Regions from separate parts of the Neomoorella glycerini genome, predicted to be linked through region 2. Evidence: riboswitches for the same ligand, from Rfam matches in the RefSeq annotation. Region 2 holds a riboswitch; each other region holds the start of a gene.
What was found. Region 2 has a riboswitch for cyclic di-GMP ahead of MGLY_RS00945 (HD domain-containing protein). Riboswitches for the same ligand answer to the same signal wherever they lie in the genome.
Positions count from the first base shown of each region.

Region 1: another riboswitch for cyclic di-GMP. It lies ahead of MGLY_RS08940 (hypothetical protein); the one in region 2 lies ahead of MGLY_RS00945 (HD domain-containing protein).
Region 3: another riboswitch for cyclic di-GMP. It lies ahead of MGLY_RS06905 (HD domain-containing phosphohydrolase); the one in region 2 lies ahead of MGLY_RS00945 (HD domain-containing protein).
Region 4: another riboswitch for cyclic di-GMP. It lies ahead of MGLY_RS10900 (methyl-accepting chemotaxis protein); the one in region 2 lies ahead of MGLY_RS00945 (HD domain-containing protein).

Region 1 is NZ_CP046244.1:1,815,919-1,823,249, forward strand. It holds gene MGLY_RS08920 (NAD(P)/FAD-dependent oxidoreductase) at 1-916, shown strand, start outside; gene MGLY_RS08925 (helical membrane plugin domain-containing protein) at 934-1,527, shown strand; gene MGLY_RS08930 (nickel-dependent lactate racemase family protein) at 1,795-3,102, shown strand; gene MGLY_RS08935 (IS1634 family transposase) at 3,421-5,103, shown strand; cyclic di-GMP riboswitch class I at 5,222-5,307, shown strand; gene MGLY_RS08940 (hypothetical protein) at 5,470-5,691, shown strand; gene MGLY_RS08945 (ISLre2 family transposase) at 5,826-7,256, shown strand.
Region 2 is NZ_CP046244.1:184,656-191,986, reverse strand. It holds gene MGLY_RS00960 (chemotaxis protein CheA) at 1-468, shown strand, start outside; gene MGLY_RS00955 (Hpt domain-containing protein) at 471-1,334, shown strand; gene MGLY_RS00950 (AbrB/MazE/SpoVT family DNA-binding domain-containing protein) at 1,365-1,562, shown strand; gene MGLY_RS00945 (HD domain-containing protein) at 1,559-2,401, opposite strand; cyclic di-GMP riboswitch class I at 2,738-2,827, opposite strand; gene MGLY_RS00940 (STAS domain-containing protein) at 3,105-3,872, shown strand; gene MGLY_RS00935 (STAS domain-containing protein) at 3,853-4,245, shown strand; gene MGLY_RS00930 (anti-sigma regulatory factor) at 4,249-4,722, shown strand; gene MGLY_RS00925 (PP2C family serine/threonine-protein phosphatase) at 4,719-5,330, shown strand; gene MGLY_RS00920 (GGDEF domain-containing protein) at 5,332-6,120, shown strand; gene infC (translation initiation factor IF-3) at 6,435-6,932, shown strand; gene rpmI (50S ribosomal protein L35) at 6,958-7,158, shown strand; gene rplT (50S ribosomal protein L20) at 7,174-7,331, shown strand, end outside.
Region 3 is NZ_CP046244.1:1,370,990-1,378,320, reverse strand. It holds gene MGLY_RS06930 (flagellar assembly protein A) at 1-656, opposite strand, end outside; gene MGLY_RS06925 (STAS domain-containing protein) at 663-983, opposite strand; gene MGLY_RS06920 (PP2C family protein-serine/threonine phosphatase) at 964-1,701, opposite strand; gene MGLY_RS06915 (STAS domain-containing protein) at 1,702-2,031, opposite strand; gene MGLY_RS06910 (ATP-binding protein) at 2,057-3,316, opposite strand; gene MGLY_RS06905 (HD domain-containing phosphohydrolase) at 3,357-4,118, opposite strand; cyclic di-GMP riboswitch class I at 4,227-4,314, opposite strand; gene MGLY_RS06900 (ferritin-like domain-containing protein) at 4,834-5,262, opposite strand; gene MGLY_RS06895 (ferredoxin family protein) at 5,354-5,632, opposite strand; gene MGLY_RS06890 (FAD-dependent oxidoreductase) at 5,632-6,930, opposite strand; partial or broken gene MGLY_RS06885 (electron transfer flavoprotein subunit alpha/FixB family protein) at 6,997-7,331, opposite strand, start outside.
Region 4 is NZ_CP046244.1:2,190,264-2,197,594, forward strand. It holds gene MGLY_RS10885 (amino acid permease) at 1-1,189, opposite strand, end outside; gene MGLY_RS10890 (M1 family aminopeptidase) at 1,302-3,038, shown strand; gene MGLY_RS10895 (polysaccharide deacetylase family protein) at 3,109-4,164, shown strand; cyclic di-GMP riboswitch class I at 4,259-4,347, shown strand; gene MGLY_RS10900 (methyl-accepting chemotaxis protein) at 4,423-6,213, shown strand; gene MGLY_RS10905 (DUF1540 domain-containing protein) at 6,273-6,434, opposite strand; gene MGLY_RS10910 (chemotaxis protein CheW) at 6,628-7,116, shown strand; gene MGLY_RS10915 (chemotaxis protein CheA) at 7,113-7,331, shown strand, end outside.

The DNA of each region.
Region 1 (7,331 bases), 1.6 Mb from region 2:
AGTAAATTTCGTTATGGACGCAGCTCGCCATATTGACGTTGACAGGAAAAGGGTTATTACCGGCAAGCAGTCCTTTGACTACGACTTCCTGGTAATAGCCACGGGGTCATACCCCGATATGGAATCGGTTCCGGGCCTGGCGGCAGGCGGCCACACTTTCTATACACCGGAAGGCGCGGAGAGATTACGTCATGAAATACTGAACTTCCAGGGCGGCACCCTGCTGGTAACCATCGACGTGCCCCATAAGTGCCCGGTGGCCCCCCTGGAGTTCATTTTCATGGCTGACGATTACTACCGGGAAACCGGTATCCGCAACAAAGTAAAGCTAAAGTACACTTACCCCATCGGCCGCGTTCATTCTTTGGAACCAGTTGCTAAATGGGCCGTAAAGGAATTCGAAAAACGCGGTATTGAATATGAAGTCTTTTTCAACCTGGAGAAGGTTGATCCGGAAAAAAAGATTGCTTACAACATGGACGGTTCCGAGCACCCCTACGATTTGCTGATTGCTATCCCGGCCCACCGGGGAGCTAGAGTCATTCAAGATTCCGGGCTGGGCGATGAAGACGGCTTTATCCCCACCGACCGTTACAGTTTAAAGATGGAAGGTCAGGATTGTGTCTATGTGATCGGCGATGCCACCGACTTGCCTGTCAGCAAAGCGGGTTCAACCGCCCACTACGAAGCCGACGTGGTGGTAAAAAATTTAATCAGTGAATTAAAGGGGCTGCCGGCTACCCATCGTTATAACGGCAAGGCCTTTTGCTTCATAGAAACCGGGTTAAACGAGGCCACGTATATCACCTTTAACTACAAGCAACCGCCGCAGCCGGTACCGCCCTCAGAGATGTTGCACTGGTTCAAGCTCTCTTATAACGAAATGTACTGGTTATCTGCCCGGGGAATTTTATAAGGGGGGAGTGAGGAAGGATGGCCCAACCTGCCAGGAAAATCGTGGGAACTACCAGTACGGAGCCGGAACTACCCGGGCGCGCGCGGGAAATTTTGGACCTTGTCAGTGCCGGTATGGATTCCCTGGAGCCGCCCGTTATCCAGAATATGGTTGCCAATTTAGTCCGGCTCGGTGAAATGGCCGATGAATTTAACCGCCCGGAAATGCTGGAACTCTTCCGGGAAGTCGCCAGGGCCGGTAGCAACCTCCGCGGCTTAATCGCTGAAATTAGAGAGCTACAGGAGACGGGAACGATGACTACCTTGCTGGAGCTTGGGAGAATGGTCCAGGCTATGAAGGATTCGTTAACAGCCGGGGTAGTCACCGGGGTTCTACAACAGATAGTTGATGCCGTGGCCATGATGGACCAGATACAGATGCTCCAGGGAGACAGGCTCGTGATGGGTATGATCGTAGCTATGCAAGAGGCCGTTAAAGAAAATAAGGATAAATCCCCGCAAGGAGTATTGAGCTTGCTGCGGCAATTGAACGATCCGGAGGCCAGGAAAGGCCTGGGTATCTTTACTTCTTTCTTGCAAAAACTACCGGCGCAATTGGGTTTTACCAATTAGCATTAGCAACAGGCTGCCAGCCAGGCAGCTTTTTTATTTTGCCTGCCAAGGCTGCCCGGGTTAATAGCAATTTTTTGCTAGAAAAAGTAAATCAACAGCAGGAATTTTAGTGATGAGAGCGCATAGTTAAATATAGACTGACATTGGCTCCTTATTATGCTGATAACTACTTTATCACGTATCAACTGGTGCAAACTTTTTGCAAAAAAGTTTAGCTCAAGACAGCAATTTAAGTAAATTAGTCTAAGGAGTAAAGGGGATAAGTCTATGGAAATTCAAATGCCCTACGGACCCGGTTTTTTATCCATTGAAGTCCCAGCTCAAAATATCATTGGTTTCCTGGAACCGCCGCCATCATTGCCATCATTACCTGACGTTGACGTGGTAATCAAAAATGCTTTAGCCTGCCCCGTGGGTGCCAGGCCCCTCGGGCAACTGGTCCACCCGGGGATGAAAGTGAGTATTGCCATTTCCGACGCCTCCCGGCCCAATATCGAAAAATGGATTTTACCAGTAGTATTTGCAGAGTTGAGTAAAGCTGGCATTAAAGACGAGGATATTACGGTTATTGTCGGCACGGGTTCCCACCGCCCGGCCACTCCCGGAGAGATTGCCAGTATGGTAGGGAGTAAGGTTGACAGCATTAAGGTGATTAATCATTTTTCCGATACCAGTCCATTGGTCGACCTGGGCCGGACCCCGGGCGGTTACCCGGCCTTAGTAAATCGCTATTTTTATGAAGCTGATCTCAAGATCGCCCTGGGCACGATTTTACCCCATCCCATTGCCGGCTACAGCGGCGGCGGCAAGGCCATAGCCGTGGGGCTTTCCTCAAGTGAAACTATCAGCAGCATCCATACCCCGGCTACCCTGGACGACCCGCACACCGGCCTGGGCAAGGTAGAAGGTAACCCCTTTATCCAGTTCGGCTATGACGTCGCCCGGCTGGCGGGCCTGGACCTGTTAATCAACGCCGTAGTTAATGAAAAAGAAGAGATTATTGATGTTATCTGCGGCGAGGTGGAAGCGGCCCACCAGACCCTGATTGAGCGTACGGCGCGCAAGATTTATGAAGCCCGCTTTGCCACACCGGCAGACATCGTAATCGTTGCTGCCGGCCATCCCAAAGATAATAACCTGTACCATGTTGCCGCCGAGGCCCTGGGGGTAGTAGCCGGCAACGGGGTTCAGTACCCCTGCGTTAAAAAGGGCGGGACGATAATCGTCGTCTCTCCCATGGCCGAAGGGATTTATAATGAAACAATGTTTAAGTACTTGAGCAAGGCGGCACCGGCAGAGGTGGTGCGGGAACTAAAGACGGCGAAAATAGACCGCCCGGGAATGCACCGCGCCTACGCTACGGCCCAGATCCTCTGCGACCATGAAATTATCTTTGCTGAAACGCAGTTAGACCCGGAGATAACCCGCCAGGTCCACATCAAGCCCATGGCCACCGTGGCCGCGGCTCTGGAATATGCCCTGGCCAAACATGGAGCGGGGGCAAGCATCCTGGTAGTTAAAAATTCCCACCGGCTGGTTCCCATATTAGCAGCTTCAAGTTTAATTAAAATTTAAAGAGGGCTTAATACAATTATAACGCCGGGGTGCTATTATAAACTCGAGCAAAGCCCTCTGACCTCCTTTTAATATATACCCTATCACACCCGGATTGCACCGGGTTATTTTTTTGGCCCCAAAAAATTGGCATATTTTGCAGGAAAAAAGGCCCGAGTTCGACAGTTGCTAGGCAAAAATGACTGCTTTTCAGATGAAGAACCCTTATAAATCAACGTTTCCCGATCTTGGGAGAGCTCAAAAATCAAAAATCACATAGGCACACGATTTCGGGATTAAAACTTGATGGTAATGTAGTACATGCGCTATAATATAGACATGTACATAAGAACTATTTCCCGCAAAAACAAGGACGGCTCTGTTGTCCGTTATATCCAGCTTGCCCACAACGTCTGGGACCCCAAGGCCGGCTACCCGAAAGCCAAAGTACTCTTCAACTTCGGCCGCGAAGAGGATGTAGACCGGGAAGCCCTGGTCCGCCTGGTAAAGAGTATTACGCGTTTTTTGGGACCGGAAGAGGCTTTACGCACCCAGGCAGAGTTAAACGGCAGCGCTCCCCTAACTTTTGTCTCCAGCCGGCCTATAGGTGGCGCCTGGGTGTTAAACGAGCTCTGGAACCAGCTGGGTATCAACCGCGTTTTAGCCGGGCTGCTGGCCAAACGTAAGTTCCAGGCGCCGGTAGAACGAGCCATCTTCGCTATGGTAGCCAACCGGGCTTTGAACCCGGCCAGTAAACTTAAGACCGAGGATTGGGTCAGCCACGATGTTTTCATTCCCGGCCTCCCGGACGTGCCGGTGCAAAACCTTTACCGAGCCATGGACTTCTTACTGGAGGCTGCTGAAGAACTGCAAAAGGATATCTTCTTCTCCGTGGCCCACCTCTTCAACCTGGAAGTCGATCTCCTGTACTTCGATACCACCTCCACCTACTTTGAAGTGGAAGAGGAGGATAATCCGGAGGACCATAAGCAGCACCTTCGGCGTAAAGGCAACTCCAAGGACCACCGGCCGGATTTACCCCAGGTGGTAATCGGCCTGGCTGTCACCAGGGAGGGCCTGCCGGTACGCTGCTGGGTCTGGCCGGGTAACACCGCCGACATGGCGGTAATCGAGCAAGTCAAAAAGGACCTGGTGGGCTGGCAACTGGGCCGGGTCATTACTGTTGTCGACCGCGGTTTTGCTTCGGAAGACAACCTTCGTTACCTCCAGCGCGCCGGCGGCCACTACATTGCCGGCGAAAAGATGCGCAGCGGCAAGGATACGGTGGCAGAGGCCCTTGCCCGGCCGGGCCGTTACAAAACTGTCAAGGATAACCTTGAAGTTAAAGAAGTTATCGTCGGCGACGGCGAAAAAAGGGTACGATATATCCTGGTACGTAACCCTAAAGAAGCAGAAAAAGACAGACTGGAGCGGGAGAAAATCCTGGCCCGCCTCAAGGAAGAATTAGCGGCCATTGGGGACCTCAAAGGCGAACCCCATACTAAAGCCTGCTGCCAGCTCATTGCCCATCCCACTTATGGCCGCTATCTCAAGACCGACAAGAAGGGACAACCCTATATCGATGCGGCCAGGGTGAAAGCTGAAGAGAAGCTGGACGGCAAATACCTTTTAAGAACCTCGGACGATACCATAAGTGCTGAAGACGTGGCCCTCGGCTACAAGCAACTGCTTGAGGTAGAGGATGCCTTCCGCACCATGAAGCAGTCCTTAGAGCTGCGGCCGGTCTATCATCGCCTGAGCGACCGCATCCATGCTCACGTCCTCCTGTGCTGGCTGGGACTGCTCCTAATCCGGGTAGCTGAAACGAAAGTGCAGGATAGCTGGCGGAACATCCGCCAGACCCTGGAACGCATGCACCTGGGCGAATTTGTTGGTCCTGAGGGCAGGGTACTCCAAAGGACGGAAACAACCCCGCCACAGCAGCATATCTTCAAGACCCTTGGGATAAAGGAACCGCCGCAAATAATCGCGGTCGAAACAAAGGCCAGAAAGGGTCCCTAGTAACACGCGCCCAAAAAGCCGATCCCTGAAACCCTTGCGCAACAAGCTGTTGCGCTTATTATTCACCTAGCAACTGTCGAACTCGGGAAAGGCATAGATGTCGAATAGCGTAAAAGGTTACCGCTAAAGGCAAACCCCGCCGAAAGGGGGGGGCGCAAAGCCATGGGTCTAAGGCCTGAAGGCTAAGATCGCCAGGCTGCCGGTATTTTTTGCTGCCATATGTTCCAGCGTCAAGACGGGGGCGGCCTTTGGCGTGAAAGGCTGTCCTTTATTTTTTTGGGAGTTTTCTATTGACGGCGCTACGCGCACGTGAATGCCAGGAAGGGGTATAGGGTTTAATGAATAAAACCAGAGGTTTATTGTCTGATGACCTGCCGGGATAAACTCGTTAACCAGGAAGTACTGGAAGCCCTCCTGGACGATTACCTGCGCCACAAGACTTTGCCAGCAACCTATAAAAACTATCTCTTGAGGCTAATCGAAGGCCAGGTTAACATCCTGGTTCACAATCTTTTACAAAAGATTGAAGACGAGCGCAGAGGCCTGATTACCGCGGTTGATGGGGAGATTTTTCAACCTGACCGGTGAGTTAAATTGTCACAGTCCGGTGACATCCGGCCGGCGTTAGTGTAAAATTACAGTAGGCAGGAGGAAAAAGGAGCAAAAAAGAGAAAAGAGACCTCACAAGAAGAAAAACACCGTAAAAGGAGTGAGGTCTCTTTATGGTAAACGGTAATACCAGTACCGCTACCATCTTTAGTTTATTAGATGGTATCGAGAATTTCAACACTCTAGAAGAAGTTATCCTGCAAATAGCCAGGCGATTATTGGTAGCCGTACTGGAAGCCCTGGATGATGCCCTTATGCCAGCAAAACCCAAGAGATATAGGATAGCTGGCTTCCGCTACCGCACAATCACCTGCCTGTACGGGGATATAACCTTTAAGCGCCGACTATATGTCAAAGCGACGCGCAAAAAGAAAAGAGGCGAGGGAAGGTTTCTGTTAGACGAAGCCCTGAACTTACGCCAAGGAAAGCGCCTGACAGGAAGACTGCTCAAATTAGCCGTATCGCTGGCAACCCGGTTACCCTTCAGGCAGGCAGCGGAAATAATGGCCGAAGCAGGGATGGGCCAATTAAGCCATATGACCATCCATAGCGAAGTAAAACGAAATGGACTGGAACAAAAAGGACTGCAAGAAGCCCTGCGCAACAAGCTATTCGTGAGCGGGGAAGAGCCCCAAGGCAAAAAGAAAAAAGTACCGGCACTATTTATCGAAGCCGATGGCATAATGATTCCCCTGCAAAGGAGCAAGCAAGAGCGGATAGAAGTAAAAGTAGGAATAGTATACGAAGGGTGGATAGAAAAAGGGAATGCCCGGCATCTCAAGAACCCGCGGGTAGTAATGGGCATCTATGAAGATGGAGAACAATTTTGGGAAGCCCTCACCACGGAAATAGCCAGGTACTACGAGATAGACGAAAAAACAATATATGTGGTCAATGGCGACGGAGCCAGCTGGATCCAGAAGACAGCCAAAGAACAGTTACCAGGAGCCATTGTACAATTGGACCGCTACCACCTCCACCGGGATATAAGGCAGGCTTATGGGAACGAAACAGCGCGAGGATTAATGGAGATTTTAGCCAAAGGTCAAGAGCAGGTCTTTTTGGACACCATGGAAGCACTCATAGAAGAAGCACCGAACCGCAAAAACAAGCAACAACGCCAAAAAGTATATGACTACTGTCAAAGATATCGCGATAACCTGTTAGATTACCGCTTGCGGTTACCACGACAACTGGAAGGGCTAAAGTTATACGGGATGGGCGTAGCCGAAACAACAGTAGACAAAAAAATAGCCATTCGCATGAAAAAGAGGGGAATGAGCTGGAGCGAAGCAGGAGCAACGGCCATGGTAGCATTACTTATGCTCAAAGCCAATGGAGAATTAGCCGCATGGCTAGAAAAGAAGATGCCACAAGTAGAAAAGAATCCCGTTAAAGTAATAAAAGAAAAGAAGATAGTTAAAGAAGACGTAGAAGCATGGTTAAGGAAGAGAGTACCAGCCCTTGTTGGCCCTGAGGCGGGAACAGATTGGGTTAAATATACCTTGAGGCAACTAACAAGAATTAGTGGAGCTATATTCTAACCCCTTTTCCGGCTTAATTAGAGCAGGCAGTAATTCGCGAAGCCTGTCAAGGTCGCCGTAGGCGGCCGCAGGCTT
Region 2 (7,331 bases):
GGAGGCAAGGTAAGCATCTGGAGCCAGCCCGGCCAGGGGACGGAAACCAGGCTGGAAATACCGGTTACAATGAGTGTTACTAAAATATTGCTGCTGGAGTGCGGTGGCCTTTATGGTATACCTGTGGGAGAAATTAAAGAGATAGTCAGGGTCAAGATAGATCAAATCCATCACTTGAAAAATAAAGAAGTCGTGGCCCTTAGGGATAAGCTGTATCCCCTCCTGCGTCTCGGCCGGTTGCTTGGGAGCGGGGAGGCAGGAAACAGGGAGGCAGACGAAATGGTGCTGGTGGTGCTCCTGGGAGGGTTGACGATAGAAGTGGGGAGAATCATCGGCGAGCAGGATGTGGTGCTCAAGAATTTACCGTCCCAACTGGCAGGAATTAGCCTGTTCAGCGGTGCGGCGGTGCTGGGCAGCGGTGAAATCGCCCTGATTTTGAATGGCGGCGTGCTGGGAGGAATGGTGTAAAGATGGCCGCGGACTTAAGGCAGGTATTTTTAGAAGAGGCCCGGGAACAGCTCGATCAGCTGGAGCAGCTTCTCCTGGAACTCGATGCAGGGAAAAGCATAACCCTGGATGCCATTTTCCGGATCGTCCATACTCTCAAAGGTTCAGCAGCCTGCATGGGATTAAAAGATATCGCCGACTTTGCCCACAAAATGGAGAACCTGCTGGATAAGATCAGGCAGGGCAAAGCGGTAATAAGCGAGAATACCTGCCGGCTGCTGCTGCAGTCGAGCGACGTCCTGCGCTCCCTCATATTCGCAGTCGCTGAAGGCGGGGACGCCACTCCACTTTGCCATAATGAGCAGCTGGCCGCAGAGCTGGAGCTGGTACAAGGTGAGGCAGGCAGGAGCACCGGCAGGTTCCTGGTCGATGTAGTGCTTGACCGCACCTCCGAGATGCGGGGAGCCAGGAGTTTTGTCATCCTCAAGAGATTGGAGGAGATGGGAGAGCTCAAGTATGCTATTCCCAGTCCGGAAGAACTCATAAGTGAAAGAATAGTACCGGATACCATGGTGGCGGTTATAGATAGCGAGGCAGGGGAACGTGAATTGTACGAATGTATTGAAGGTTACCCGGATATAGTAACGGTCGATGTCCGGCACGTGATAGAAATAGACGGTACTGGCTGGCCGGCGAAGATAGCCAGGGCCCGGGAACTGGCTTCCCGGGGGAAAAAGGTAGCCCTTGAGTTTACAGGGGACAAATTGCACCTTGATCTGGAAGCGCTTGAAGCCATGGCTGCAGCTTTAACCGCCGGGTGGTTCCTCTGGGCCCGGGACCCGGTTGCGCGCCGGGTCCTCCGCAAGCTGGCTCTGTGGCATGTTTAGCCGGGAAGAGATTGAGGAGGTAAAGTTTTAATGTCATCCCTGCCAACTGTTTGCCTGGACGACAAAGGCCGGGTTAGATTGCCGGCAAGAATAAGGAAATTACTGGACTGGCGGCCGGGTGATTATTTAGCAATTACCCTGGTAGGCGATGAGGTGCAAATAAAAAAGGAAATTTTTCCGGGACAGCTCCGGCAAGGGAAGGGTAAGGATTGTTTTATAAAAATTTAAAGTAGCGGTCTGATGCTCGTCCTGCCGGAGTATAGGTCCAGCTCTAAATGCCGGTTATAAAGGGGGAAGGAGCTTTCTTCCCTCACGTTAATGAGTGTTCCATTTGTCGTTAATTTTACCCTGGATCCCCTCCTGGTGATACCTGCCGATAAACCGTCCAGCAGCCGGAAGAGGCGGTACATGGGCAACAGGTAGAGGGGATAATCTTCCGGCAGGTCATTTTCTTCGTGGTGGTGATATTTTATAAGATTGACGGTCCTCTCATCTATGTTGTAGATCCCCCTGGCCAGGGAAGCGCTGCGAAAGGCGTGCAGGTAGCCGGGCTCAAAAGCTTCCCGCGGGTCCACCACATCCCCCGGTTGCAGGTAGGGCTGCACCTTGGCCAAGTCGTGGAATATCGCTGCCTGCACCAGGATATCTTTATCTACCCCCGGCAGCTCGGTGAGGCCCTGCTTGGAGAGTTCGGCTATCAGGCGCAGGATATTTATTACATGCCGGTACACGCCTTCCCGGATCACGCCGGTGACTTTTATCTTCCCGCTTAAGGCGTCATATTCATCCATGTATTCCACAATGGCCCGCAACCTGACCTCCACCCGCTGGTCAGGCAGCAGCGTGGCCAGCGCCAGCTCGGCCTCCTGCTGGGCATATTTGACCTTTTCCACGAGCTGCTGCTCTGTTGTTACATCGACAAAAATCGCCAGGTACCCGGGCGCCTTTTCCTTGCCGGATTTGACCACCCACAATTTATAACTGCGGTTGTTGGCCCTGACAGTTTTCGTTTCACTATTATTGGCCATGCTCATTAACTCGCCGCAGTTTAAAGATGCGTCTTTCATTAGCCGGGCCGCCAGGGAATTGAGATGCTAGATCTCGCCTTTGGGGTTTAAAAAGGCCAGCCCCACCGGTGCCTCCGCAATTACTACATTAATCAACTCCTCAAGCACCAGGCGCATTTCCTGTTCCCTGGCGTGGCTTTCCAGGGCCCTGGCCAGGAGCCCTTCAACAGAAAACTCCTTTCGGCAACTCGGCTCCCGCTCTGGTCCTTTTTAACTCCCTCCCCCGGGCTGCCAGGGAACCCGTACCCGGCTGCCGCCGGCCTTCTCCGTACTTAAATAAAAAACCAGGCTACCGCCTTCCTTTTGACTGCGCCTGGTACTACCCAGCGGCTTCCTACCGGCAGCCCGGCTGCCATATCTCAAAGATGAGACCCAGGCCCGTGGCTTTGCGTCCCCGTCTTTCGAGCGGGTTTGCCCTTGGCGGTAGAGAAAACTTGTTTTTTAATTGTTGCACTTTCATATTAGCTTTACCAGATCCCTTTGTCAAGTGAGGTCTAGACAAGTCTAAACAAGTCTAAAGCGGGATACCCTGGCTTTATAATGGCAAGCCGGGATAGGCCTGTGCAAATTTATTGACGGTACCAAATATAATGGATTTATCAGCGCCGGCAGGAAAATGGTAATGGGCATTGAATAAATTTAAGTTTAAGTTAGAACCTCTGTGTAGGGACATTGTTATTAAGTAGTTGGGGAGGAAATATTTATGGAGTTAAACGTAACCAGGGATAAGCTGGAAGAATTGGTACAGGAGCTGGCGGCCGGGAGCAGGACGCAAAGGCTGTGGCATAATTTTTTGTCGACAGCCCTCGCGGTTAATAGAGATAAAAAGCAGCTGGAACAGCTCAAGGAGACCCTGGGATTACTATTTGCGGAGATCGGTGAGCAGTCCTTTACAGAAAAGCTGAGAGCTGTAGCCGACCGAAATCCCGCGCTGCCTGTTGCCGAACTGCTCTCTACTGCTGTCCAGGTGTGCGGGGAGATCCGTAAAGAAAACGAACAGACTATCAACAATCTTCGCCAGATGCTGCCCGAACTGGCCACCCCTATAATCCGCATCTGGACAGATATGTTGCTGGTGGCCTTGATCGGCAACCTGGACAGCCAGTGGGCGCAAAGTATTGCCGAGAGGCTATTGGATCGAGTGAGTGTTACCAGAACTAAAGTGGTGCTGGTCGATGTGACGGGAGTTCCCATGATTGATACGGTCGTGGGCGGCTTTTTAATAGAAATGTTCAATGCCATCAGATTTTTGGGGGCCGAGGTTATCTTAACAGGCATCAAACCGGAAGTAGCCCATACCCTGGTGAAACTGGGGGTAGACTTTCGCATGGTGACTATTGCCCGCGATCTGGAAGACGCCCTCAGGAAAGGGATTGCCATCATAGCGGATGAAAAGAAAAGGCGCAGGCAGCTGGCCCGGGTAATAACTGGTAACAAAGAGAGTGAAGGCGATGAAGAAATTGATATCTAACGCCAGGAGTTCCAGAGTCGTACCGGTCATCTCCCTGGGGGAGTTTTTACTGGTACCGATCCAGATTGACCTGGACGACAGGACGGTGGGCCTGCTTCAGCAACAAATATTGGAAGAATTAGAAAACACCAGGGCCCAGGCAGTTATTATAGATGTACGCATGGTTGATGTGATAGATAGCTACATTTCATACACAATTTCCGAGACGGCGGCCATGGCGCGTTTAATGGGATGCCGCACGGTACTATGCGGTATTCAACCTCCAGTGGCTTTAACCCTGGCCCAGATGGGGGTAATGTTACAGGATATTATCGTTGCCCGGGACCTGGAGCACGCCCTGCTTGTAGCGGGCAGCCAGTCAGGAGTTGGGTAAGCAGTGCTTTACAAAAATGAGCATGAAAATGTTGATATCGACAGGGTCTTTAACAGCCCGGCGGAAGAGTATGACGTGTTTATCCGTATCGCCAGGGAGGAAGATATTGCCGTAGCCCGGCAAATGGCCAAACAGCTGGCCCAGGAGGCCGGGTTTTCCCTGGCCGATATTACAAAGATAGCCACGGCCGTTTCCGAACTGGCGCGCAATATCTACCGCTATGCCGGGCAGGGCCGGATTATGATCAAAAAACTGCTGAATGAAAGGGAGGGACCGTATTTAGAAGTAATAGCCTCCGACCGTGGACCGGGTATTGCAGAAATTGAGCTGGTCATGACTAAAGGCTACACTACATATGAACGCAGCCTGGGTATAGGCCTTTCGGGGGTAAAACGCCTCATGGATTCTTTTGCCATATATTCAGAAGTGGGCAAGGGGACGGTAGTCATTGCCGGCAAGAGGAGGCGTAAATTTTGACCCTGTTATCCCGGTGCACGGCAGGAGGAAACGGCTGGCAAATCTGGGCCTGCTGGCGGCCCCGCCGGGGATATATCGCCGGAGGGGATTTTTGTTATGCCGAAGGGGGCAGGAGCGGTCTTCTCGCGGCCTGTGTTGATGTGTTGGGACACGGGGAAGAGGCCCACCGTTCTTTAGAGGGAATCCGCCGGGAATTGGAAGCGGGTGGAGAAAATCTCTTAGAGATATTCGGGCGCATAGAGCAAACTGCCTTTCGCTCGCGAGGCTGCGCGCTTTTTCTGGGCATGCTGGGGGAGTGTTTTCTTGATTACATCCTGGTGGGCAATATACGTGGCTGGGTAATTAACCCGGCGAGGATCGAGATCCTCCCGGGGCAAGCCGGGATTGTCGGGGGCCGTAAAATCCTTCCTGCCATGCGGAGCATACAATTAAATGATAAATCTATGCTGCTGGTCTGTTCAGATGGGATCAAGCGCAGTTTCCTGCCGGGTCACTCGCCCCGGCAATTATGGCGAGATGACGGTTTTGGTTTAACATGCTCAATACTTGAGGAGTTCAGCATTGCGGAAGACGATGCCAGCGTTCTTGTGGGCAGGAGGTGGCCGTAACTTGCTTGCAGAAGCGTTTTACGATACCTACAGGAACTATTTAGAACGATACGTGTGTGAGGGTGGAGCAGAGGGTGTTCTGCTGGAGGCCTACCAGGATTTGACCGCCAACCTGGATGATTATTATGTGCAGGCAGCCAACATCCTCGATATCCACACCCGTGCCCTGAGGGAAGTGATGGGCATCAGGCGGGATAGCGATGCCGTCCAGTGGATATATATTGACCGGGCTACTGAATTCCTGGCGCAAATCCTGGTAGTTATCGACACTTTTCTTCTCCAGCTAAAAGACCGCATTGAACATGACCCCCTGACAGGATTATACAACAGGATCGCCATGTATCCCATCCTCAACCACTTGCTCAAAGAAGCGCAGGAAAAAGGAATACCGCTGGTCGTCGCCATGCTGGACCTGGATGATTTTAAGGCAGTAAATGACCAGTTCGGCCATCACGCAGGGGATGAGGTTTTACGCGCCGCAGCTTTTATCATTAAGAAAGCGCTCCGCGCGGCAGATAAAGTAATACGGTACGGCGGGGAGGAGTTTTTAGTCATACTTCCCGGTACAAACCTGGAAAAAGCTCTGATAGCCCTGGAGCGCATAAGAACCCAGATCGCCAGCCAGCAAATGGTACCAGGCCAGGATGAAGTGGTTGTAACTATTAGTATCGGTGCGGTAGAGTATCCAGAGAGCGGGCCTGCCGATTTAAACGATTTAATAGCAAAGGCTGACAGGGCTATGTACCTGGCAAAACGCCAGGGCAAGAACAAGGTGGTTGCCTTGACCTGAACGCACCGGGAACCTGATCTTTATAACAGGGCTCCTGTGTCACCTGGAGTACATTTTTAAAGGAAGCTAGACGGAGGGTATTATTACATCCCGGTGACAGAATCTCTATGGGCTTATTGACGCCGGCACACCTCTGTGTTATACTTTCCCAGGAAGTAGAAGCCATCCGCTTCTCACCTTACGGCCCGGGGCCAGTAAGGTTTGCCCAGGAAAAGCTCTGTTTTTGGCGGGTGGATTCCACCCGCTTTATTTTTTAAGGAGGTCTTTGACTGGGCGGTAAATATATTTGGAGGTGAAGCATTATCAGCAAGGATTTGAGGGTCAATGGAGAAATCCGGACCCGGGAAGTGCGCCTGGTTGGCGTTGATGGGCAGCAACTGGGGATTATGCCGACTCGCGATGCCCTGCGCATTGCGCAGGAACAGGGCCTGGACCTGGTAGAAGTGGCCCCAACTGCGCGCCCGCCGGTTTGCCGCATTATGGATTTCGGCAAATATAAATATGAGCAGAGCAAGCGGGAGCGCGAGGCCAGGAAAAAGCAGCGCATAATAAACATTAAAGAGGTGAAGCTGCGGCCCAACATAGAAGAGCATGACTTCCAGGTCAAAGCGCGCAATGCCATCCGCTTTCTGGGGGATGGCGATAAGGTCAAGGTGACCATTATGTTCCGCGGCCGGGAGATTGCCCATACCGACCTCGGCTTGAAACTGTGCCAGCGCCTGGCCGACCAGGTGGCAGACCTTGCCTCCATTGAAAAACCGCCCAAAGTTGAGGGGCGCAATATGGTGATGATTCTGGCCCCCAAAGCTTAAGGGAAAAATTATTTGAGGTGATACTATGCCCAAAATGAAAACCCACCGCGGCGCGGCCAAGAGGTTCCGCGTCACAGCCTCGGGAAAAGTAAAACGAGCCAGGGCTTATAAAAGCCACCTGCTGGCGGGAAAAGCCCCCAAGCGCAAGAGGCGTTTGCGCCAGCCTGCCTTAATTGATAAAACCGATCGCAGGCGTATTGCCCGGCTTTTGCCTTATCAGGCTTAGAGGGAGGTAGGGAAAATGGCCCGTGTGAAACGTGGTGTGACCAAGCACCAGCGCCATAAAAAGGTCTTGAAGCTGGCCAAGGGCTACTTTGGCGCCAAGTCCAAATTATTCCGCCCGGCCAACGAACAGGTGTTGAAATCCCTGGCCTATGCTTACGCCCACCGGCGGCAGCG
Region 3 (7,331 bases), 1.2 Mb from region 2:
CTGGCCAGGACCATTCCGGCTTCAACCGCGGTGAAACGAAATCTTTCCCGGAAGTTCACCGTGTCTTCTTCTCCGACTGTTACTGGAACCTTTTGCTGGGTAGTAAAGAATAATTCTACCGAGGCGTCTTTACCTGGTACGGGTGGTTGCCCCCGGGCAATGGTTAAAGTACCCTCAGTTGAGGCTTCCAGTCCCCGGGCACAGGCCTGCCAGTCGATACCATACTTGATACCCTGGCGCCCCATTTCCCGGGTTAAATCTTCCAGGGTAAAAGGTTTATAGAAATCCTCGTGCTCCAGGACCTCCAGGTATAAAACCCGCGCCGGTGGCAGGTCCCGCACTTGCCGCCGGATTAATACCCAGGGTTTTACCTGTAAAAGTGCTTCCAGTTTATCCGCACTAACCTTTACCTGCCAGTATCCTTCCCGCCTTTCATCCAGAACGATTATTTCCACCCTGTCCTTCTCATTTACAGGCGTCGGTTCGCTTCGTTCTTTCCCATTTACTACCAGGCGCAACCCCGGGCAGGGAACTATCACCGGATAAGGGCCTCCGGGCGGGTGTTTTATTACCAGCTGCCCGTCTATAATGGCCGCCCGGGATGCCGCGCCGTATTCCCCGGGCTGCTCAAGGGCACCAGCCTTTAAAGATTCCATCTGCAATCACTCCCCTCTACTTTGAGGGGCGCCTTTAAGGGTTTCTAAGACGCGGAAAAAACCGATTATTTCCAGGTCATGGCGAATATTTGCGGGTATATGGGTAATTTTCAAAACGCGGTTCTGCCGGCTCAACAACCTGGCCTGGCTGAGAAGCATCCCGGCACCGGAGGAATCCATGAACTGCAAGTCCTTAAGATCTACCTCCACCAGGGGGGCCTCTTGCCTTTCAATCTCTTGCTGCAACTGGGCAACATTGCTATAATCCAGTTCCCCCGCTACCAGCAGGGTGGCCTTTTCCTTTTCATTATTTACCCTGATCTCCATGACACTCACCCCCCTTTTCCAGGTCTTTCTTAAGTATTACCAGGGTTACATCATCCCTCTGCTGCCTGCAGCCGGTAAAGGTAAATAAGTCATTTAAGATAACCTCCTGGAGTTCAACTGCATCCAGGCAAGTATTGGCGGCAACTATCTCTTTGAGGCGATTTAAACCATAATTTTGACCGTTGGCATCGCGGGCTTCTAGCAGGCCATCGGTATACAGGATAACTACATCGCCGCTCGACAGGATAACTTGTTCCGGTCGAGTACCCTGGTATTCCTCCAGGAAACCCAGGGCCACCCCCCTTACCCGGGGTACGTGGATATTACGGCCTGAAAATATTACCGGAGACGGGTGTCCGGCGCTGAGGCAGGTTAAACAATTATGCTGCTGTTCATAAGAAATAAGGCACAGGGTGGCAAAGGAACCGGCGCGATGCAGCCGCTTTCCCCCGATTTCAGCCAGCTGATTAATGATTTCTAATAGGGACAGCTCTTTCCTGGTACACGCATGTAAGATTGTACAAAGCTCCTTCATTTGCCCGGCAGCACGCATACCTTTACCCATTACATCTCCGATAGCAATAATAAGTTGATCTTCTCCCAGGGGAATAAAAGCAAAAAAGTCGCCGCCTTCCACGTCTGCTGGAATACTACACCCGGCACCCTGTATACCGGCATGTATTATTTGTTTCCCCTTGCCACCGATATCCAGGGACATTTAATATTCACCCCCGGTTACCTGGCTCTGGTCACTACAATCTAAAAGTTCTTCCATACCTACGAGCCGGAAAACTTCGGCAATCTCCGGACAGGGGTTAATAACCCGTACCTCACCTCCCTTCATTGACCACCGGCGCTGTATTTCTAATAAACCCCTGAGACCTGTAGAATCTATAAAGGATACCCCTGCCAGGTTTATTTCCAATTGCCGCTCTCCTTCCTGTACTTCTGCTGCTCGCTCCAGCGTGGCCAAGGTTTCCATGTCTAACTCCCCTTTAAGGTTTAAACAGCGCCCATAAGCGCCCTTGGTTACAGAGACTGCCAGCATAATATCGCTCCTCCTCTTTCTTTACTTAAGAAGCTGGAGAACAGATTTCTTCACCTGCTGATTGATGGAAATCCAGGACCAGGGTGGTTCCCCTGGAACCGGTAGTTAGATAAACTTGATCAGCATAATAAAGCATTAAAGTAAACCCGCAACCAAGAGAATTTTGGGTGGAGTAATGTCGCATTAAAGCCGCTTTGGGTAAATCTTTTATCTTAATTCCCTGGCCCTGGTTTTGAATAATTATCCGGATGGCCTCATCCGTCTGCCGGACCACCCATTCACCACCCGTAGCATGTTTTAATGTATTGGTCAAAGCCTCAGTTAAAGATAAGGTCATGCCGTACGCGCGGGCGCTAAAAGCCGCGGGTAGCAAACTGCATAACTTGCTGCGAGCTGAAGCTATGTCAGCAGCCTTGTTAACTACTCCCCTTGCCAGTTCCTTACCCTGGGATAACACAGCTACCATTTCTTCTGAAGTCAAAAGCTGCAGGCGCCCATTGGTGACGGCAGCCACGGCTTCCCGGTAGGCCAGCATCTCCTGGCGGCGCATCTGCCTTTCCTTTTCAATAATTTCGGTAAGATCAAAGGCCAGCAGGCCCCCTGCCCGGGAGTCAAGGGGTATACCGTGCAGGTCAAAAATCCTTTTACCGTCATCACTTACTATCACTTCCCGGCAGTGGGTTCCCCGGTGTATTGCCTGGCGCATTAAATTTTCTATTGCCGGCAGGGGCAGTTCCAGGTCAGCCTGTCCTGTCAGATGGCGAAAACGCCCCTTTTCGTAACGCATTACCTTGCCCAACCGCATGGCATTGAAAATCTCCGAGCTTTCTAACTCGGCAAGTAGTCGTTCTTTAACCAGGTCCTGTAAATGGGCGGGAACTAATTGCGATACTTGCTCAATGAAGTCCCCAGTACTACCCGTCAGTAAACGGTATTCTTCATTACCCAGACGGCTGGCTGTTTCCTCACCCCGGTAAACGGCTATGATATCAAAGAGGTGGATGTTACCCTTGCCCTTGGTCGGTACCCCTGCTACATCCAGGCTAAGATGCTGCTTTAAATAAATCCGGTATTGACCGGGAACGGGAGCTCGTGTTTCCAGGCCCAGTTCCATGGTATTCAATACGAGAATACGGCCAGCATAACGTTTTCCATCGGCGGCAACCAGGCTAATGCCTATGGGCACCGGTGGCTTCCGGCGTAAAGGGCCGGGACTCATGAAATAATCGCAATCGACACAAGAACGATTTGGGGTCTTGCGGGTACACTGGCTACACTCTTGCATACCTGAACCCCCCCTCTACTGCTCTGGCTTTAAACCAGGTTTAAAGCTTCTCTTTCTCCCCTAAAGAGAGGTTTTTCCCCCTTTTCCCTTCCTGTAACTTATAAATACTTACTATCAACTTATCCAACCAGTGACTTTGGGCAATTACTAAAGGATGGGCAAGATCGCCGTAAATCTTAATTAACCTCGCGAGCCATTCTTTTTCTACCTGGATTTGCCTGGCAAGGGGGCGGGGATCCTGGTAGGTTGCCGGTTCGTAGGTGGCCTTTTGACTTAAGACAGTTAATATGTCCGGGTCAAATTGCAATCCTTTCCCGCTATGTATTTCCATCAGAGCTTCACTAACCGCAATCGCCTTACGGTAGGGTCGCGACGCCGTCATGGCATCTAAGGCGTCGGCAATTGTTACTATTCTGGCCAGCAAAGGGATCTGTTCATATTTAAGGCCGGCATAACCGTTTCCATTCCACCATTCATGATGGTAGCGAATAACTGCTACCACCTCATCGTTGCCCCCTCTTTGCTCCACCCAGTCCGCTCCATAGTCGGTATGCTTTTTTATCTGCCCCCATTCCGCCTCTGTCAGTGGCCCCGGTTTCGTCAATATCTCCAAACGTACATGTATTTTTCCGGCATCATGCAAGAGGGCACCCCTCAACACGTCCCGGCAATGACGGGCTTCTATTCCCAGGTCCATGGCTATCCTTAAGGCAAAGTTGGCCACCGCAGCCGAGTGAAAGTACAGTACCGGCCAGTATTCCCGAATCTCCAGTAAAATTTTAGTAACCGTATCCCTTTGCACTAAACCCGCCCCCCAGCCTTCGTTCCATCTAGAAATAATAAAGGCAGCCACGAGCAATTTGCATGGCTGCCCTTTAAAAGTTCAGGTAAAATTAAAAACCGACTTTAAAGTGGCAGCCTGGCAGTCATACCAGCATAGTGGCTACAGACCCATGGCTTTGCGTCCCACCCTTTCGAGTGGTTTGCCCTTAAACACTTTAAGCTATTGGCATAAGAGAAAGATATCTCTTTGGGAACTCTGGGGGGCGGAGTAGAAGGAATGGTGACGGCAGTCCAGCGGCCACTGGACACTTTTTCCCGAAAATTACAAGGAAATTCTGGTTCCCGGAGGCGTTATGAAAGGTAGCACTGGATGGGTTGGGAGGAATGTTATTTGCAGTAATTTTAAGGAGGCTAATAGAGGGGGAGTTTCTTTCCAAATATTTACAATAAAGGCATATAATCCCCCCCCCCCCCATTGGCTATTTTTGTTTTTTATGTTAATTTTTGTTATGCCCTTTGCCAGCACAGGTATTATCCTCCAATCCAGTTGCTATAATATTTTTATATTCGACCTCGCTCAACAAATTCCTTCCCTTTAGGTAAAAGTAATGTCAATTTACCCCTGCTGCGGTTGCCAGAGGCGCGGGTCTTCCAGGGGCCGGACGCTGAGGCTGCGGAGACGTTATCCTCGACAGGGCTACAGGTCGAGTCCTGGGCCGTGGGGTCAAAATATGTTATCTTACCTTCTGGATGCCCAGGGACTTTTCCAGGTCGATAATGTGTCCCTGCTCCACCAGGGCTATTTCCCTGATGACCTGGGCGACGTCATACAATTTCAAGGCTTCCAGTTGCTCAATGCGCTGCAGGTAGCGGTTCAGGGCGTCATACTCGGCCTCCAGGTCCTGGCGCAGCATTTCCACGTTATTGAGGGAAGTCTTGATTTCCTGCACCTGGACCGTGGGGATGCCGCCCAGGTACTGGATCTTGTCACTCAGCTTTACGGCATGGTCGTGCTCATCCTGGGCATGCTGGAGCTCTTCATCGATAATGGCAAAATACTGGGGGCCAGTAAGCATGCTGGCGTGCTGGATGTACTGGATCATGGCGGCGTATTCCCAGGACAGGTCCAGGTTGAGGAGCTTGATTATCTGCTCGATGGTCATAGGGCCACCTCCAGGAGTATGCTTATACTACATAATATTAGTTTTCCTGGTAAGTGTGCCCATACAGATAAAGTAAGTCCAGGTATTGGTTTTAACCATATTTATACAGAATGCCGAAGCCGCCGCGGGGATTGCGCCAGTCGATGTTGTCGTGGGCGCAGCCGTAGCGGCAGGTGCCACATTCCACGCAGCCCTCATAGGCCGTCTCAATCCTTTCTTCCTTTTCGTTCCAGGCATAAACCCGGGCCGGGCAGATAAAGGTGCAGGGTCTGCCGTCACAGTGACGGCAGACCTCCCGGTCCTTGATCCTTAAATGAGGGTGCTTATCCGTCTGGTAACGGTTGAGGAACAGCTTATCTTCCAGGCGCATCAGCCCATCACCCTCCAGAGGTGGTAAAGGTCCCCGGCCAGTTGTATACGGCTGCGTTCGGCCGTAATTTCCCTCCAAATGCGCTTCTGTTTTTCCCGCTTGGGTACATTATCGACGGTTAAGAACTCCCTGGCGGCCCGGGAAAGGAGCTGCGGATACAGGGTAAAGAAGTGGGGATTTTGGTCAAAGAAAAAGGGGGCCCGCTGGTATTTCTGCAAGTCCTGCAAGACAAAGCTCTCCGCCAGCATCTGCCGGTAGGGTGCCAGGTTGGCCTCGCTGTAGTCGCCCTTTTCCCGGGCGGCCAGGATGGTTTTCGCTGCCAGGAGGCCGGAGGTCATGGCGAGATTCGACCCTTCCCGGTGAATCCCGTTGACCAGCATGGCGGCATCTCCGGCTACCAGGACGCCGTTGCCATAGAGTTTAGGAATGGCCCGGTAGCCGCCTTCGGGAATCAGGTGGCCCTGGTATTCCTTGCTCTCACCCCCGGCTAGCAGCCGCCGCACCATGGGGTGACTTTTCAGGTGCTCCAGGAGGTCGTTGGGGTTCAAACGGCGGCGGACCAGGCTCGACAGGAGGACGCCCACGCCCACGGAGAGGGAATCCTTGTTGGTATAGATAAAGGCTGTCCCCATCATGCCTTTAGTAGCGTCGCCAAGGAGTTCAATGGTGCAACCCTGGCCTTCGTCCAGGTTAAAGCGGTCCTCGATCTTTTCCCGGGGCAGGGCAATGATCTCTTTGACGGCCACGGCCAGCTGGTTGGTATTGATGCCGTCCTTTTTCAGGCCGGCCTTCTGGGTTAAAAGGGAATTGGCGCCCTCGGCCAGGATGACTACCTCCGCCCGGACGTCGCCCTCGGCCCGGCCAGTCCTTACCCCGACGACGCGGTCCTTCTCCCAGAGGAGGTCCTCGACGACGGTTTCATTAATCAGCAGGGCCCCGGCCGCCACGGCCTGTTCCGCCAGCCAGCGGTCAAAGCGGGCCCTGAGCACGGTAAAGGCGTTGTAAGGCTCGGCGGCAAAGGCCATACTCTTATAACCCAGGGTGAGAGCCGCTGCATCGGTCAGCAACCACAGGCGCTGCTCCACTACCGGCCGCTCTAAAGGGGCCTCCCGGTAAAACCCGGGAACTATCGTTGCGGTGGGGTGGCGGTAAAGGACCCCGCCCATGACGTTTTTGCTGCCCGGGTGCTCGCCGCGCTCAAAGATAATTACCTCCACCCCGGCCCGGGCCAGGGTGATGGCCGCCGCCAGCCCCGCCGGCCCGGCGCCCACTATGACGACTTCAAACCTTAGCGCCATCATAATGCCCCCATACGAACTTAACATCAACCAGTGCTAATACCCACCCCGAGCTGCTTTTCCAGCCTACCCAGGCCCCGGTACCAGCTGGCGGCGAAATTCCGCCGTTAAAGCCGGTACCACTTCCCGGAAATCGCCGACTATTCCATAGGTGGCTACTTTAAAAATAGGGGCCTGCGAGTCATTATTAATGGCCACAATGACGTCTGAAGTCTGCATGCCCACCAGGTGTTGGACGGCCCCGGAAATGCCGATGGCAAAATAGACTTTCGGCCGCACGGTAGTCCCTGTTTGGCCCACCTGGTACTCCGGGGGCAGCCACCCGGCCTCCACCGCCGCCCGCGAGGCGCCCAGGGTGCCGCCCAGGACCCCGGCTAGTTCATCCAGGAGGCGGAAGTTTT
Region 4 (7,331 bases), 1.5 Mb from region 2:
TACGCCTTAAAATGAGTACACCCAGGGAAACGACGAAAAAGGCCGACAGGGTGCCGACATTGGCCAGTTCGGCGATTATATTAATAGGTAAAAAGCCGCCGATGAGGGCGATAAAGGCGCCGACAATCATGGTCGTCATCGACGGGGTATGGTACCGGGGGTGGACCCGGGCAAAAAAGGAGGGCAAGAGGCCATCGCGGCCCATGGCCATAAAGACCCGGCTCTGGGCAAAGATGGTTACCAGGAGGACGCTGGTCAAACCGGCCAGGGCGCCGATACCTACAATAAGCGAAGCGCCCCGCACGCCCGCGGCCAGGAGAGCTGTAGTTACCGGGGAGGGGGTATTGAGCCGGGTGTAGCTCACCAGACCGGTAAGGACTATAGTTACGGCGATATATAATAAAGTAGAGATAGCCAGCGAGCCGATGATCCCCCGGGGCAGGTCTTTAGTGGGATGGCGCACTTCTTCGGCCGCCGTGGAGACGGCGTCGAAACCGATATAGGCAAAGAAGATAATGGCCGCACCGTGGATGACACCGGCGATGCCAAAGGGGAGAAAAGGACGCCAGTTGGCCGGGTTAACCCGGGGAATGCCCAGGGCCAGGAAGGCCAGGATCACCAGGATTTTAACGGCCACGATAATCTTGTTGGTCGTGGCGCTGGTAGTAGTGCCGGTTATGGCCAGCAGGGTCATGAGGGCGGTAATGAGGATGGCCGGCAAATTAATGAGGCCGCCGCTGGCAGGAGAATTAACCAGGGCCGCAGGCAGGGAAATACCCACGGACCTTAGCATGTCAGTGAAATAACCGCTCCAGCCGGCAGCCACCGCCCCCGAGGCTACCATGTACTCCAGGATCAGGTTCCAGCCGATAATCCAGGCAATAATTTCACCTAAAGAAGCATAGGCATAAGTATAGGCGCTCCCGGCCACGGGGATCATGGCGGCCATTTCGGCGTAGACCAGGGCTGCCAGACCGGCGGTAATGCCGGAGAGGATAAAGGAAAAGACCAGGGCCGGGCCGGCATAATTGGCCGCCGCTACTCCGGTCAGGACAAAAATACCCGAGCCGATTATAGCCCCTACTCCCAGGGCAATTAATTCCGGCGTGCCGATACTACGTTTTAACTTTTCATTATCCCGGGCTTCCTGCAGCAGGTCTTTGATGCTTTTAGTCCGCCAGACACTCACCCGGCTCACCCCCTGGATGTGCCTAAGTTTATTATGCACCTGGCCTTTTTCCCTATGCGTGTGGCAGGAGAAAGGGTGATGTTGTCGAAATAAAGGGCAAGGCGGTGGAGCAATGCCCAAAAAAGTCCTCACTGGCGCCCTCATTGGCCTGCTGGCCCTGGTCCTTTTTTCCGGCCCGGCAGCAGTACCGGGACCAATTCAACCCCTGCCGGAGGTCACTCTTAAAGAGACCACATTTAAACAGGTGGTCCTGGACCCGCCCCCTCTGGAAGCAGGGGGGCAGATACTGGTATCGGCGGGGGATTTTTTACCCCTGGCCGGTGGCAGTGCTGACTGGTACAAGAACAGGGGTATTTTACGGGGGAGCAAAGGAGCTACCGTAGCCGCCGGCAACCTGGCAGCCGAGGTCGAGGGAGTACCCCGGCGGCTGGACGCGGCCCCGGTCCTGGTAGACGATAAGCTTTACATACCCTTAAGCCTGGCCATGGAAGTTCTGGGACTGCCTGCCACCGGCAGGATGGGAGCTGCTCCAGAGCAGGAAAGTACCGATACATACCTCCCTCCCCTGAAGGGCCGGGCCGGCCTGCATTTCCGTTACTATCCCGTCTATGACCTCCAGGCCAGGTATGACCCTGTCAGGGGACAGCTTACGGGAGAACTCCTCCTGGCTTACCAGAACCCTTATCCGGCACCTCTGCGGGAGTTATTCTTTAACCTCCCGGCCAATGCCCTTTATGGTAATGGAGCGAAATTAACAGTTAGCAGGGTTTATATAAATAACCGGCCTGTTCTTTTCAATTCCCGGGGCAGTTCCCTGGAAGTATTCCTGCCCTTGAGCCTCGCTCCCCGGGAAACCCTTTCCCTGGCCCTTTCCTTCACTACCCGGGTACCGCCAGGGGCAGTGCGCCTGGGCCGCAGCGGGGACACCTTGATGGCGGCCGGTTGGTACCCAATCCTTGCCCCGCGTACCGGCGATACGTGGGCAGGGGTGGCCGGTACATCCTACGGCGACCCATATTTTGCCGCTGCCGCCTATTACCGGGTGCGCCTGGTTGTGCCCTCCGGTTACCAGGTCCTGGCCAGTGGCCGGGAAACGGGGCGGTTGGAAGAGGGTGGTTGGACCGTCTGGACCTTTAACAGCGAGTACCCCATCCGGGAATTTGCCTTTACGGCCGCCCCTGACTGGCAGCTTGCCGGCCGCCAGATGGGGCCGGTCCAAATGGTAATAGCCTCCCGGGGTGAGCCGGCGGCGGCCGCCCTGGAGGTGGCCGGCCAGGCTTTAGACTTTTTCCAGGCAACCTATGGACCCTATCCTTACAGTTACCTGCACCTGGCTTTTGTGCCCCTGGACAACCTGGCCGGCATGGAATACCCGGGCTTTATTATTTTAAGTAACCGCAAAAGTTATAGCCCTGCTACCGTTGTCCACGAAGTCGCCCACCAGTGGTGGTACAACCTGGTAGGGAACGATAGCCTTCATGCGGCCTGGATTGATGAAGGCCTGGCCGATTACAGTACTCTCCTTTTTTACCGCCGGCGCGACCCGGCCCTCTACCAGGCCAAACTGGCCGAGATCGAGCGCCTGGCGGGCCAGACAGCTCAACCTATTAACTTATCCCTTGAGGAATATGGTAATGAGCAGGCCTACCGCCTGGCCGTCTATAACCGGGCAGCCAGGTTCTGGCTGGAGCTGGAAGCCGCCGCCGGCACGGCCGGGCTGATGCAAGCCCTGGCATATGTCCAGCGTTATTACCGCTATGAAATCGTTCCCCCGCAAGCTATGGTTACTATTCTGACATATTATGGCAGGCTGGCAGCGACCAATTTTACGCCGTATTTACGGAACTAACGGCCCTGAAAAACGTCTAATAATGTAGAAGGGACTTCGTGAGGAAAACGGGCAAGAGGGGCGAACCGGTATGAGCCAGGCAGGTAAATATGTGGTGGGGCACTGGCCCTGGGTGGCCAGGATTGGCAAGCACCCGCGGGCCGCCTGGCCGGAAGCGTTGCTGCGGCTGGGGTACCTGGTGGCTATAGCTGCCTTAATGGTAGTTGTTACCACCATTGGTGGTGCTGGCTGGCAGCAGGCTGGAGTTACCGGACCGGCACTGGCCTCGCCGCCTTTTGCCGGACCTGACCAGCTGGCCGGGGGCAAGCCGGGGTTGTCCATAACCCCGTTTAAACCGGTGCCGCCAGGGGAGCAGGGAGGGGGTTCGCCCGCCCCGGTGGCCGGGGAGCCCCTGCAGGAGCAGCTTTCCCCGCAGGCAGCACCGGTAAAGGACGCGGCGGGGATAACCCCGTCCCGGCCGCCGTCACCTGCAGGGGACCCCGGCTCGGGGGTCCAGCCCCTGCGCCAGGTGCCGGGGGCCGGCCACCGGGTGGCCCTGACCTTTGACGACGGCCCCTTTCCCCGGTGGACTGAACGTTATTTAACCGCCCTGGCAGCCACCAGAACCCCGGCCACCTTCTTTATGGTCGGGCGGCAGGTCGAAGCCCACCCGGAGCTGGTCAGGGCAGCCCTGGACGGCGGCCATGAAGCAGCCAGCCACTCCTGGCGCCATGCCAACCTGGGAAAGGTGACCCAGGCTGAAGCTGAGGCCGATCTCCGGCAGGCGGCTGCCGCCCTGGAGAAAATCAGTGGCCGCCCGGTAAAATATTTCCGCCCCCCTTACGGCGCCATAGGGCCCAATTTGCTGGCGGCAGCAGCCAGGCTGGGTACCCCCATAGTCACCTGGAGTGTAGATCCTAAGGACTGGTCCAATCCTGGTCCCAGGGCCATCGTCCAGGGCGTCATGGCTAACGTCCGGGACGGCAGCATCATCCTCCTCCATGAAGGCCACCCCGGTACCCTGGTGGCCCTGCCGCTTCTGGTTAAAGAGTTGCGGGATAAAGGCTATGAACTGGTAACCGTCTCAGAACTGATAGCTCAAGGGGAAAAACACGATAATAGCGCCCCGGCCGCAAAAACCAAATAAAAAACTGCCAATCTCCTGCCTTCAACTTCTTAAATGGTATATCTTGCATAATAGCGACCTCCTGCGGTATAATTAAGGCGAAAATAGCAAAATTTCCCCGAAAAGGCAAACCTGCCGAAAGGCAGGGGCGCAAAGCTACAGGGTCTAAAGCCCGGTTGCGGGCCAGGACAGCCAGTTGCCGCGGGTGGGACGGGGCTACCCAGGGGTAGCCTTTTTTATTTATTTATTAAACCAAACCGGAGGAGGGGGTTTCCTTTTATGCGCTTGCACTTATTCAAGAAAAAAGGCCGGGCAGGGCAACCGGCAGATCAAGAGCCGGCCAGAGTGCCCCGCCCGGGGAAGGCCCGGGCAGGTTTTTTCAGCCGCTGGCGGCTGGGGACTAAATTAACAGCCGGCTTTATCCTTATCATCGCCATATTTGTCGCCGTGGTAGTTTATGTCAATTTTGAACTCCAGCAGGTAGACCGGCTTTCCCTGGAAGTAACCCTTGCCCATGAGCAGAACATGCTCTTTACCGAGATGACCAATGCCGTCTGGGATGCCTACCGCCGGGCCACCGATTACATAATCAACGGTTCCCAGACCCATGCCCTGGGCTTTGACGATGCCCTGAAGCGTTTCCATGATGCCCGGACCCGGCTGGAAGAACAAGAGCTCGACAGCCAGGTGGCCGGGTATCTCGCGGCCATGACCCAGGCTGCCAAGAGTTTTACTGATACCTTCAAGAACAGCATCGTAAACACCAGCCGGGAAGACCGCATGGCGGCCCTGCCCATTTTGAGCTTCCAGATGGGGGCTTCCCTGGATAATATCAACAATATCGGCAACCACATGGCCAAAGGAATGACCGAGAAGAACGCCCTTGCCGAAACCCAGTTGACGGCCGCCATCAAGCGGGTCCAGGCAATGCTGGTAACCGGCTTGCTCCTGGCCCTGCTCCTGGGCCTGCTGGTAGCGTGGTTTATCAGCCGGATGGTCGGCAGGTCCCTGGGTCAGGTGGCGGCCTACGCTACCCGGATCGCCGGCGGTGATCTCACCACCGAACCCCTTCATGTTATCACCAAAGATGAAGTTGGCAAGCTGGCCGCCGCGTTCAACACCATGGGAGAAAACCTGCGCCAGGTTATCGGCCAGGTGCGGGATATGACTAACCAGGTAGCCTCGGCCAGCCAGGACCTGGCCCGCATGTCCCAGGAACTGGGGGATGCCGCCCGCCAGGTGGCCGCCACCACCCAGGAAATGGCCAGAGGCGCCGAAGACCAGGCCCAGCAGGTCAGCGAGACGGCGGCAGCGACTGACGCCCAGGTGGCCAGGGTGGAAGAAGTCCACCGCAACACCGAGGATATGGCGGCCGCCTCCGACCAGGCTGCGGCTAAAGCCGCTGAAGGTGCCCGGGCGGTGGCCGAAGCTACCCGCCAGATGGAGGCCATCTCCAAGCGCATGGACAGCCTGGCCCAGGCGGTGGGCGAGCTGGGAGCCCGTTCCCAGCAGATTGGCCAGATTGTAGGCGTGATCTCCGGCATTGCCGAGCAGACCAATCTCCTGGCCCTGAATGCGGCCATTGAAGCGGCCCGGGCCGGGGAACAGGGACGCGGCTTTGCCGTCGTGGCCGACGAGGTGCGGAAACTGGCCGAGCAGTCGGCCGAAGCCACCAAGCAGATTGTCGGCCTGGTGCAGGAGATCCAGCGGGAGACCGAGCGCGTGGTCAACAGCATGGCCGAAGGTTCCCGGGATGTCCGCCAGGGTACGGAAGTGGTTACCCGCACGGGCATGGCCTTTGCCGCCATTGACCAGTCCATCCAGACCCTGGTCGGCAAGATCAAGAATGTGGCCGGCAAGGCGGAAGAGATGTATGAGGGTTCCCGCCAGGTCAAAGGCCGGGTCGAAAGTATAGCTGCCGGTATTGAAGAGATGGCTGCCAGCACCCAGCAGGTTTCCGCCTCCACGGAAGAGCAGACGGCAGCAGTAGACCAGATCAACCAGGCGGCCCAGCAGCTGGCGGCAGCCGCCGGCAACCTCGAAAGGGCTGTGGCCCGTTTCAAGCTATAATAGTTAAGCGGGGCCGTTCCAACCTGCCGGTTTACCAACTTCCACTTCTAACTTCCAATCTATGCCCGGGCCTGGAAGGTTTCGCACTCGGTATCGCGGTCGTTGTGGGCGCTGGAGTTATTCGGCGCCCCCTGGACGGCTACGGTAATACTGTCGGCGTGGCAAGCGCCATCCTGCCAGTAGATGCAGTTGGCCACCCGGCACTTGACTTCAGGAGTCATATTATATTCCCTACCCCTTCATCAATTCATAACCAGGAGGGCCGGAAACGGCCTGAACGCCAGGTCGCAAAGGCCAGGTTTATTCCCGGTAACTTTAGCCTGGCCAACGGAGGATAAAAATATGCCTGCCCCCAGAGGAATTTGCCTTGCAATGCAGAATTTACCTGTGAGTTAATAGAAGGGTGGGATATTAATGGCCACGGAAACAGCAGCGGAAATTCAGCTGGTAGTCTTCCAGCTGGCCGGTGAAACTTACGGCGTTGATATTAACCACGTTCAGGAAATCATCCGCATGCAGAGCATTACCCAGATTCCCAGGACCCCGGCCTTTATCGAAGGGGTCATCAACCTGCGCGGCCGCATCATCCCGGTCATCGACCTCCATAAACGCTTTGACCTGCCCCGGGCTGAGCTCACGAATAACACCCGCATTATGGTGGTGGAGCTGGGCCAGGTGACGGTGGGCATGATCGTCGATTCCGTTTCCGAAGTCCTGCGCCTGCCGGCTGCCAGCATCGAGCCGCCGCCTCCTATAATCAGCGGCATTGATGTGGCCTATCTTAAGGGTGTGGGCAAGTGGAATGAGCGGCTGATTATCCTCCTGGACCTGGACCGGGTGCTGAGGGAAAGCGAACAGCGCCAGCTGCAGCAGGAAATAGCTGCCGGGGTGGATACCAGATGAGCGAGCTGGATATGTCCCAGTACCTGGGTATTTTCCTCGATGAAGCCGGGGAGCAGCTCCAGCAGCTGGATGAAGCCATTGTCAAGCTGGAGCAAACTCCCGATGATCTTGACCTGTTAAACACCATCTTCCGGGCGGCCCATACCCTGAAGGGTTCTTCTGCGTCCATGGGCTTTAACCGTCTGGCCACCCTTACCCATCGCATGGAGAGCGTC